Regions from separate parts of the Nocardioides segetis genome, predicted to be linked through region 2. Evidence: riboswitches for the same ligand, from Rfam matches in the RefSeq annotation. Region 2 holds a riboswitch; the other holds the start of a gene.

Region 1 (3,397 bases), on a different contig from region 2:
ACGTGCTCACCGCGACCGGCAACGAGTTGAGCGAGGTGCGGATCACCGACGTCCGCGACGGCGTCTTCTACGCGACCCTCGTCTTCGCCTCCGGCGTCGAGGTGAGCGCGCGCCCCTCCGACTCCATCGCCCTCGCGCTGCGCACGGGCACCACGATCTACTGCGCCGACGACGTGCTCGCCGAGGCCGGCCTCGCGGCGCCGGCCGAGGAGGAGGACGAGGTCGAGGCGTTCCGCGAGTTCCTCGACCACGTGTCGCCGGAGGACTTCGGCTCCGAGGGGTGACTCTCAGCCTCAGGGTGAGGGTTTTCGGCGACACGCCCGCCCACGTCTTTGACCCGCCCGACACCGGCGCCGTACCTTGAAGAAGTCGCCCACGACAGCGGTGCGACGCCGTGCCCAGCGTGATCAGCCCCTGGAGGCCCCGTGAACGAGCAGCAGCCCGAGAAGGTCGGTCAGGACGCGACCGCGGCGACGGCTGCCGCCGAGGAGCAGGGCCTGCTCTTCACCGACGACGTCTCCCCGCTGCCCAGCGACCTCGGCTACCGCGGCCCGACCGCGTGCAACGCCGCCGGCATCACCTACCGTCAGCTCGACTACTGGGCCCGCACCGGCCTGATCGAGCCGAGCGTGCGCGGGGCCAAGGGCTCGGGCTCCCAGCGGCTCTACAGCTTCCGCGACATCTTGATCCTCAAGATCATCAAGCGCCTGCTCGACGCCGGCATCTCGCTGCAGAACATCCGCACGGCGGTCAGCCACCTGCGCGAGCGCGGCACCGACGACCTGACCCAGGTCACCTTGATGAGCGACGGCGCCTCGGTCTACGAGTGCACCAGCAACGACGAGGTCATCGACCTCCTGCAAGGCGGTCAGGGCGTCTTCGGCATCGCCATCGGCGGTGTCTGGCGCGAGATCGAGGGCACGCTGGCCCTGCTGCCGAGCGAGCACGCCAACGAGGCGGAGCACCACGCCCCGGTTGCCGGTGACGAGCTCGCCGCTCGTCGCGCGGCCCGCAACGTGGGGTAGCCTGTAGTCGCTGTTCGATGCCGCACGGGAGAGTCAGGCCCCGTGCCTGCGCCGAAGGGGCAATCCCTCCCCGGAACCTCTCAGGCGCCAGGACCGTGCGGAGCAGGCAACTCTGAAGGTGCAGTGACGCGCCGACAGAGGGGGAGGGCTCGATTCATCTCATCGACCCGACCCCGAGGAAGCCTCCCTGCACATGAGCGCACCCTTCGTCTCCGCTCCCTTCGTCCGGCGCCACATCGGACCCGATGACGCCCAGATCGAGGCGATGCTCGACCGTCTCGGTCACCCCTCCCTCGACGCGCTGATGGACGCGGCGGTGCCGAAGTCCATCCGGGCCACGGACCCGCTCGGCCTGGCCGTCGGCGTCGACGAGGAGACCGCCGCCGCCGAGCTCCGGGCGCTGGCGGGCGCGAACGCCCCCGGCGAGGCGATGATCGGCCTCGGCTACCACGCCACGATCACCCCGGCCGTGATCCGGCGCAACGTGCTCGAGGACCCCAGCTGGTACACCGCCTACACGCCGTACCAGCCGGAGATCTCCCAGGGCCGCCTCGAGGCGCTCATCAACTTCCAGACCATGGTCGCCGACCTCACCGGGCTGACCACGGCCGGATCGTCGCTGCTCGACGAGGGCACCGCCGCCGCCGAGGCGGTCGCGTTGGCCTACCGGTCCAACCGGAAGGCGTCGGGCCCGTTCGTCATCGACGCCGACGCTCTCCCGCAGACCATCGACGTGGTGCGCACCCGCTGCGAGGGCCTCGGCATCGAGATCCTGGTCGCCGACCTCGCCCAGGGCCTGCCCGCCGGTCCCGTCGCGGGCGTGCTGATCCAGTACCCGGGCGCGTCGGGCCGGATCGCCGACATCAAGCCGGTCATCGACGCCGCCCACGAGCACGGCGGTCTGGCCGTCGTGGCCGCCGACCTGCTCGCGCTGACCCTGCTCGAGGCGCCTGGCACGCTCGGTGCCGACGTCGTCGTCGGGTCGACCCAGCGTTTCGGCGTGCCGCTGTTCTACGGCGGTCCGCACGCCGGCTTCATCGCGGTCCGCGAGGGCCTCGAGCGCCAGCTGCCGGGCCGCCTGGTCGGCGTCTCCGTCGACGCCGAGGGCCGCCCGGCCTACCGGCTCGCCCTGCAGACCCGCGAGCAGCACATCCGCCGCGACAAGGCGACCTCCAACATCTGCACCGCCCAGGTCCTGCTCGCCGTCACCGCCGGCATGTACGCCGTCTACCACGGCCCGCAGGGCCTGCGGGAGATCGCCGGCACCATCCATGAGCTGGCCGGTCGGGCCGCCGCGTCCCTGCGCAACGCCGGCCTCGACGTCGTCGGCGACACCTTCTTCGACACCCTGCAGGTGCGCGTGCCGGGCCGCGCCGCCGAGGTGGTGGCCGCGGCCCGCGCCGAGGGCGTCCACCTGCGCCAGGTCGACGACGACCTCGTCGGCATCTCCTTCGGCGAGACCGCCGGCGCGCCCACGCTGCGGGCGCTGCACACCGCCTTCGGCGTCACCCCTGCCGCGGTGGAGCCGCTGGCCGGACTCCCCGCCGCGCTGCGCCGAACGACGGACTTCCTCACCCACCCGGTGTTCAACACCCACCACAACGAGACCTCGATGCTGCGCTACCTCGCGCGGCTCTCGAACCGTGACTACGCGCTGGACCGCGGCATGATCCCGCTCGGCTCCTGCACGATGAAGCTCAACGCGACCACCGAGATGGAGCCGATCTCGCTGGCCGGCTTCGCCGACCTGCACCCGTTCGTGCCGGCCGCGGACGCCGACGGCTACCGCCGGCTCATCGACCAGCTCGAAGGCTGGCTCGCCGAGGTCACCGGCTACGACCGGGTCTCCATCCAGCCCAACGCGGGCGCGCAGGGCGAGTACGCCGGCATGCTCGCGATCCGCAACTACCACCGCGCGCAGGGGCAGGCCCAGCGCGACGTGTGCCTGATCCCGTCGTCGGCGCACGGCACCAACCCGGCCTCCGCGGTGATGGCGGGCATGAAGGTCGTCGTGGTCAAGGCGGCCGAGGACGGCACCGTGGACCTCGCCGACCTGCGCGCCAAGTGCGAGCAGTACTCCGAGACCCTCGCCGCTATCATGGTCACCTACCCCTCGACGCACGGCGTCTACGAGGAGACCATCACCGAGCTGTGCGACCTGGTCCACGAGCACGGCGGCCAGGTCTACATCGACGGCGCGAACTTCAACGCCCTGCTGGGCTACGCGGCGCCCGGCCGGTTCGGCGGCGACGTCTCCCATCTCAACCTGCACAAGACGTTCTGCATCCCGCACGGCGGCGGCGGCCCGGGTGTCGGCCCGGTCGCGGTACGCGCCCACCTGGCGCCGTACCTCCCCACGCACCCGCTGCACC
Region 2 (3,397 bases):
GGCCGACTCCCCCTCGTGGTGGGCGACCGCCGTCGACGCCAGGGCGCCGGCGATGGCGGCGGGGTGGGCCTCGGAGATCCGGTCGAAGGTGACCATCTCGGGCAGCGCCTTCACCCCGAGCTCGTCGGCCAACGGCAGCGCCGCGCTCTCGCCGTCGATGAGGTGGGCGTAGGCACCCGGCAGGCGGCGTACCGTCTGGCAGGCGTTGTTGACGATGATGTCGAGCGGGCCGTCGGCGGCGACGTCGTCGGTCAGCGAGATGACCTGGGTGGGATCGCGCAGGTCGATGCCCACGATCTTGAGCCGGTGCAGCCAGTCCGCGGAGTCGTCCATCGCGGCGAACCGACGCACGGCGTCCTTCGGGAAGCGCGTCGTGATCGTGGTGTGCGCGCCGTCGCGGAGCAGCCGCAGTGCGATGTACATCCCGATCTTGGCCCGTCCGCCGGTGAGCAGCGCGCGCTTGCCGGTGAGGTCGGTGCGCTGGTCGCGCTTGGCGTGGCTCATCGCGGCGCAGCGCGGGCACAGCCAGTGGTAGAAGGCGTCGACGAGGGTGAAGTCCTCCTTGCAGATGTAGCACCCGCGCGGCGTGATCAGCTCGCCCGCGAACGCCCCCTGCGCCGTCGAGACCAGCGGGATGCCCGCCGTCTCGTCGTCGATGCGCATCGGCGAGCCCGTCGCCGTCCTCTCGATGATCTCCTGGTCGTGGCGCTGCTTGGCCATCCGGATCTCGGCGCGCCGGGCCCGCTTGATCATCTTGTACATGTACGACGCCGCGCGCTTCACCGTGCGGATGTCGTCGTGGTCCGGCGGCAGCTGGGGCAGCTGGCCCAGGACCTTGAGCGTGATCGCGAGCTCGTCGGGGTCGATCCCGCTCAGCTGTTCGGAGGGGTCGACGAAGTACGGGCTGGGCACTGCGGAATGGTACGCGCGACCAGCGGGTGCAGCGGCATCTCCCCCGCCACCTGCGCCCGGAGCTCAGCCAGGCTCGCGGCCACCACCGTCGTCTCCTCGAACTCCGGCTCGGCACCGTGCACCACCGCGCCGTCGTCCTCGCGGACGGCGAGGTAGGCGTACTCCCCCCGCACCGACATCGCCACCACCCGGTGCCGCCGCCAGAACTCCCGGACCTCCGCCCTCTCGTCGTCGCTCGCCGCGGCGTCGAGGCTGATCCGCTCGAACTCGTCGGGAGCGAACCCTCCGGCCGGGCCGGGGCTCGTGGCGTCGCCGGTGACGAACCAGGCGTCGGCGTCGTCGGGGTCCACCCTCGAACTCTACGAGCCGGGTGCCAGGAACCCGGGCGGCCGCGTTGACCGCATCTCCCTGGCCTCCTAGGCTCGGCGTCGCACAACTGAACATCGCGCCGTTCGAACCCCAGCGGGAGAGCCCCCGTCCCACGAGGACGAGGCGCCGAAGGAGCAAATCTCCCCAAGAATCTCTCAGGCACCCCTGACCGCTGGGACGAGGCGAACTCTGGAAAGTCGGACCGGATCCACCGGCCCGCACCCACGGTGCAAGCCGCCCACCGGGCGGCGAAGCTCTCAGGTAGCGATGACAGAGCGGGGAGGCGATCCAGCCACGAGCACGGCGTCGGCCGTGCGTCACGAGGAAGCCTCCCGATGACCACTCCCGCAGGGACCCCGCGGCTCACGCCGCTGCACGACGTCCACGCCACCCTCGGTGCGTCGTTCACCGACTTCGCGGGCTGGCAGATGCCGGTCCGCTACGGATCCGAGACCGCGGAGCACCGCGCGGTCCGCACCCGGGCCGGCCTCTTCGACCTGACCCACATGGGCGAGATCGAGCTGACCGGTCCCGGCGCCGGCGCGGCGCTCGACCACGCGTTGGTGAGCCGGCCCTCCGCGATCGGCGTCGGCCGCGCGCGCTACTCGATGATCTGCGCCGAGGACGGCGGGATCATCGACGACCTCGTCGTCTACCGGCTGGCCGAGGAGCACTTCCTGGTCGTCGCCAACGCGAGCAACGTCGCCGTCGTGGCGCCCGAGCTGGCCGCCCGCGCCGCCGCGTACGACGCCGAGGTCCGCGACACCTCCGCCGACTGGGCGCTGCTGGCGGTCCAGGGGCCGGCATCGGCCCCGATCGTCGCGGGCCTGACCGACCTCCCGGTCCCGGAGCTGAAGTACTACGCCATCGATGCCGGCACGCTCGCCGGCATCGAGGTGCTGCTGGCCCGCACCGGCTACACGGGCGAGGACGGCTTCGAGGTCTACTGCCGGCCGGCCGACGCGGCCGCGGTCTGGGCCGCGCTGGCCGACGCCGGCGAACCGCACGGCCTGGTCCCGGCGGGCCTGGCGTGCCGCGACACGCTCCGGCTCGAGGCGGGCATGCCGCTGTACGGCCACGAGCTGACCCGGGAGACCACGCCGTTCGAGGCGAACCTCGGCCGGGTGGTGGTCCTCGACAAGCCCGCCGGCTTCGTGGGGGACGCCGCGCTCGCGCGGCGCCAGGAGGAGGGGCCGGCGCGGGTCCTCGTCGGCCTGGTCTCCTCCGGGCGTCGCTCGCCGCGCGCCGGCTACCCGGTGCACGACCCGGCGACCGGCGCCGAGGTCGGCGTCGTGACCAGCGGGTCGCCGTCGCCGACGCTCGAGAGGCCCATCGCGATGGCCTACGTACCCCCGGCGCTCGCCGCGGTCGGCACGCGCCTCGCGGTGTCGCTGCGCGGCACGCTCGAGGACGCCGAGGTCGTCGCGCTCCCCTTCTACTCCCGCCCCCGCTGACCCCGACCCCAGGAGACACGATGAGCAACCCCACCCACCTGCAGTACACCGCCGAGCACGAGTGGATCGCCCTCGACGACGCCGGCGGCACGACCGCCAGGGTCGGCGTCACCGCCTACGCCGCCGACGCCCTGGGGGACGTCGTGTACGTCGACCTCCCGCAGGTCGGCAGCACCGTCACCGCCGGCGAGACCTGCGGCGAGCTCGAGTCGACCAAGTCCGTCAGCGACCTCTACGCCCCCGTCTCCGGCGAGGTCATCGAGGTCAACGCGGCGGTCGACGCCGATCCGGGCCTGGTGAACAGCGACCCGTTCGGCGAGGGCTGGCTGTTCGTCGTCGCGGTCACCGCCACCGGCGAGCTGCTCGACGCCGACGGGTACGAGGCGCTCACCCGCTCGTGACGCCCCCGGTTGTACCGTCGAGACATGGATCGCAGGAGCCACTGATCACATGGCTTTGAGCGTCTTCGACCTCTACTCGATCGGCATCGGGCCGTCGTCCTCGCACACGGTCGGCCCGATGCGGGCCGCGCGCATCTTCGCGGAGGGGCTGGCCGCCGACGGCGAGCTCCCCCGCGTGGCCCGGGTGCGCGCCGAGCTGTTCGGGTCGCTCGGCGCGACCGGGCACGGCCACGGCTCGGTCAAGGCCGTGATCCTCGGGCT

The links. Region 2 has a riboswitch for glycine ahead of gcvT (glycine cleavage system aminomethyltransferase GcvT). Riboswitches for the same ligand answer to the same signal wherever they lie in the genome.
Region 1: another riboswitch for glycine. It lies ahead of gcvP (aminomethyl-transferring glycine dehydrogenase); the one in region 2 lies ahead of gcvT (glycine cleavage system aminomethyltransferase GcvT).

What each region holds. Positions count from the first base shown of each region.
Region 1 is NZ_JBNINR010000005.1:60,497-63,893, forward strand. It holds gene ACPZVR_RS10875 (bifunctional nuclease family protein) at 1-284, shown strand, start outside; gene ACPZVR_RS10880 (MerR family transcriptional regulator) at 426-1,025, shown strand; glycine riboswitch at 1,041-1,131, shown strand; gene gcvP (aminomethyl-transferring glycine dehydrogenase) at 1,219-3,397, shown strand, end outside.
Region 2 is NZ_JBNINR010000007.1:79,556-82,952, forward strand. It holds gene ACPZVR_RS14780 (SDR family NAD(P)-dependent oxidoreductase) at 1-912, opposite strand, end outside; gene ACPZVR_RS14785 (hypothetical protein) at 873-1,262, opposite strand; glycine riboswitch at 1,366-1,463, shown strand; glycine riboswitch at 1,464-1,565, shown strand; gene gcvT (glycine cleavage system aminomethyltransferase GcvT) at 1,617-2,735, shown strand; gene gcvH (glycine cleavage system protein GcvH) at 2,756-3,136, shown strand; gene ACPZVR_RS14800 (L-serine ammonia-lyase) at 3,186-3,397, shown strand, end outside.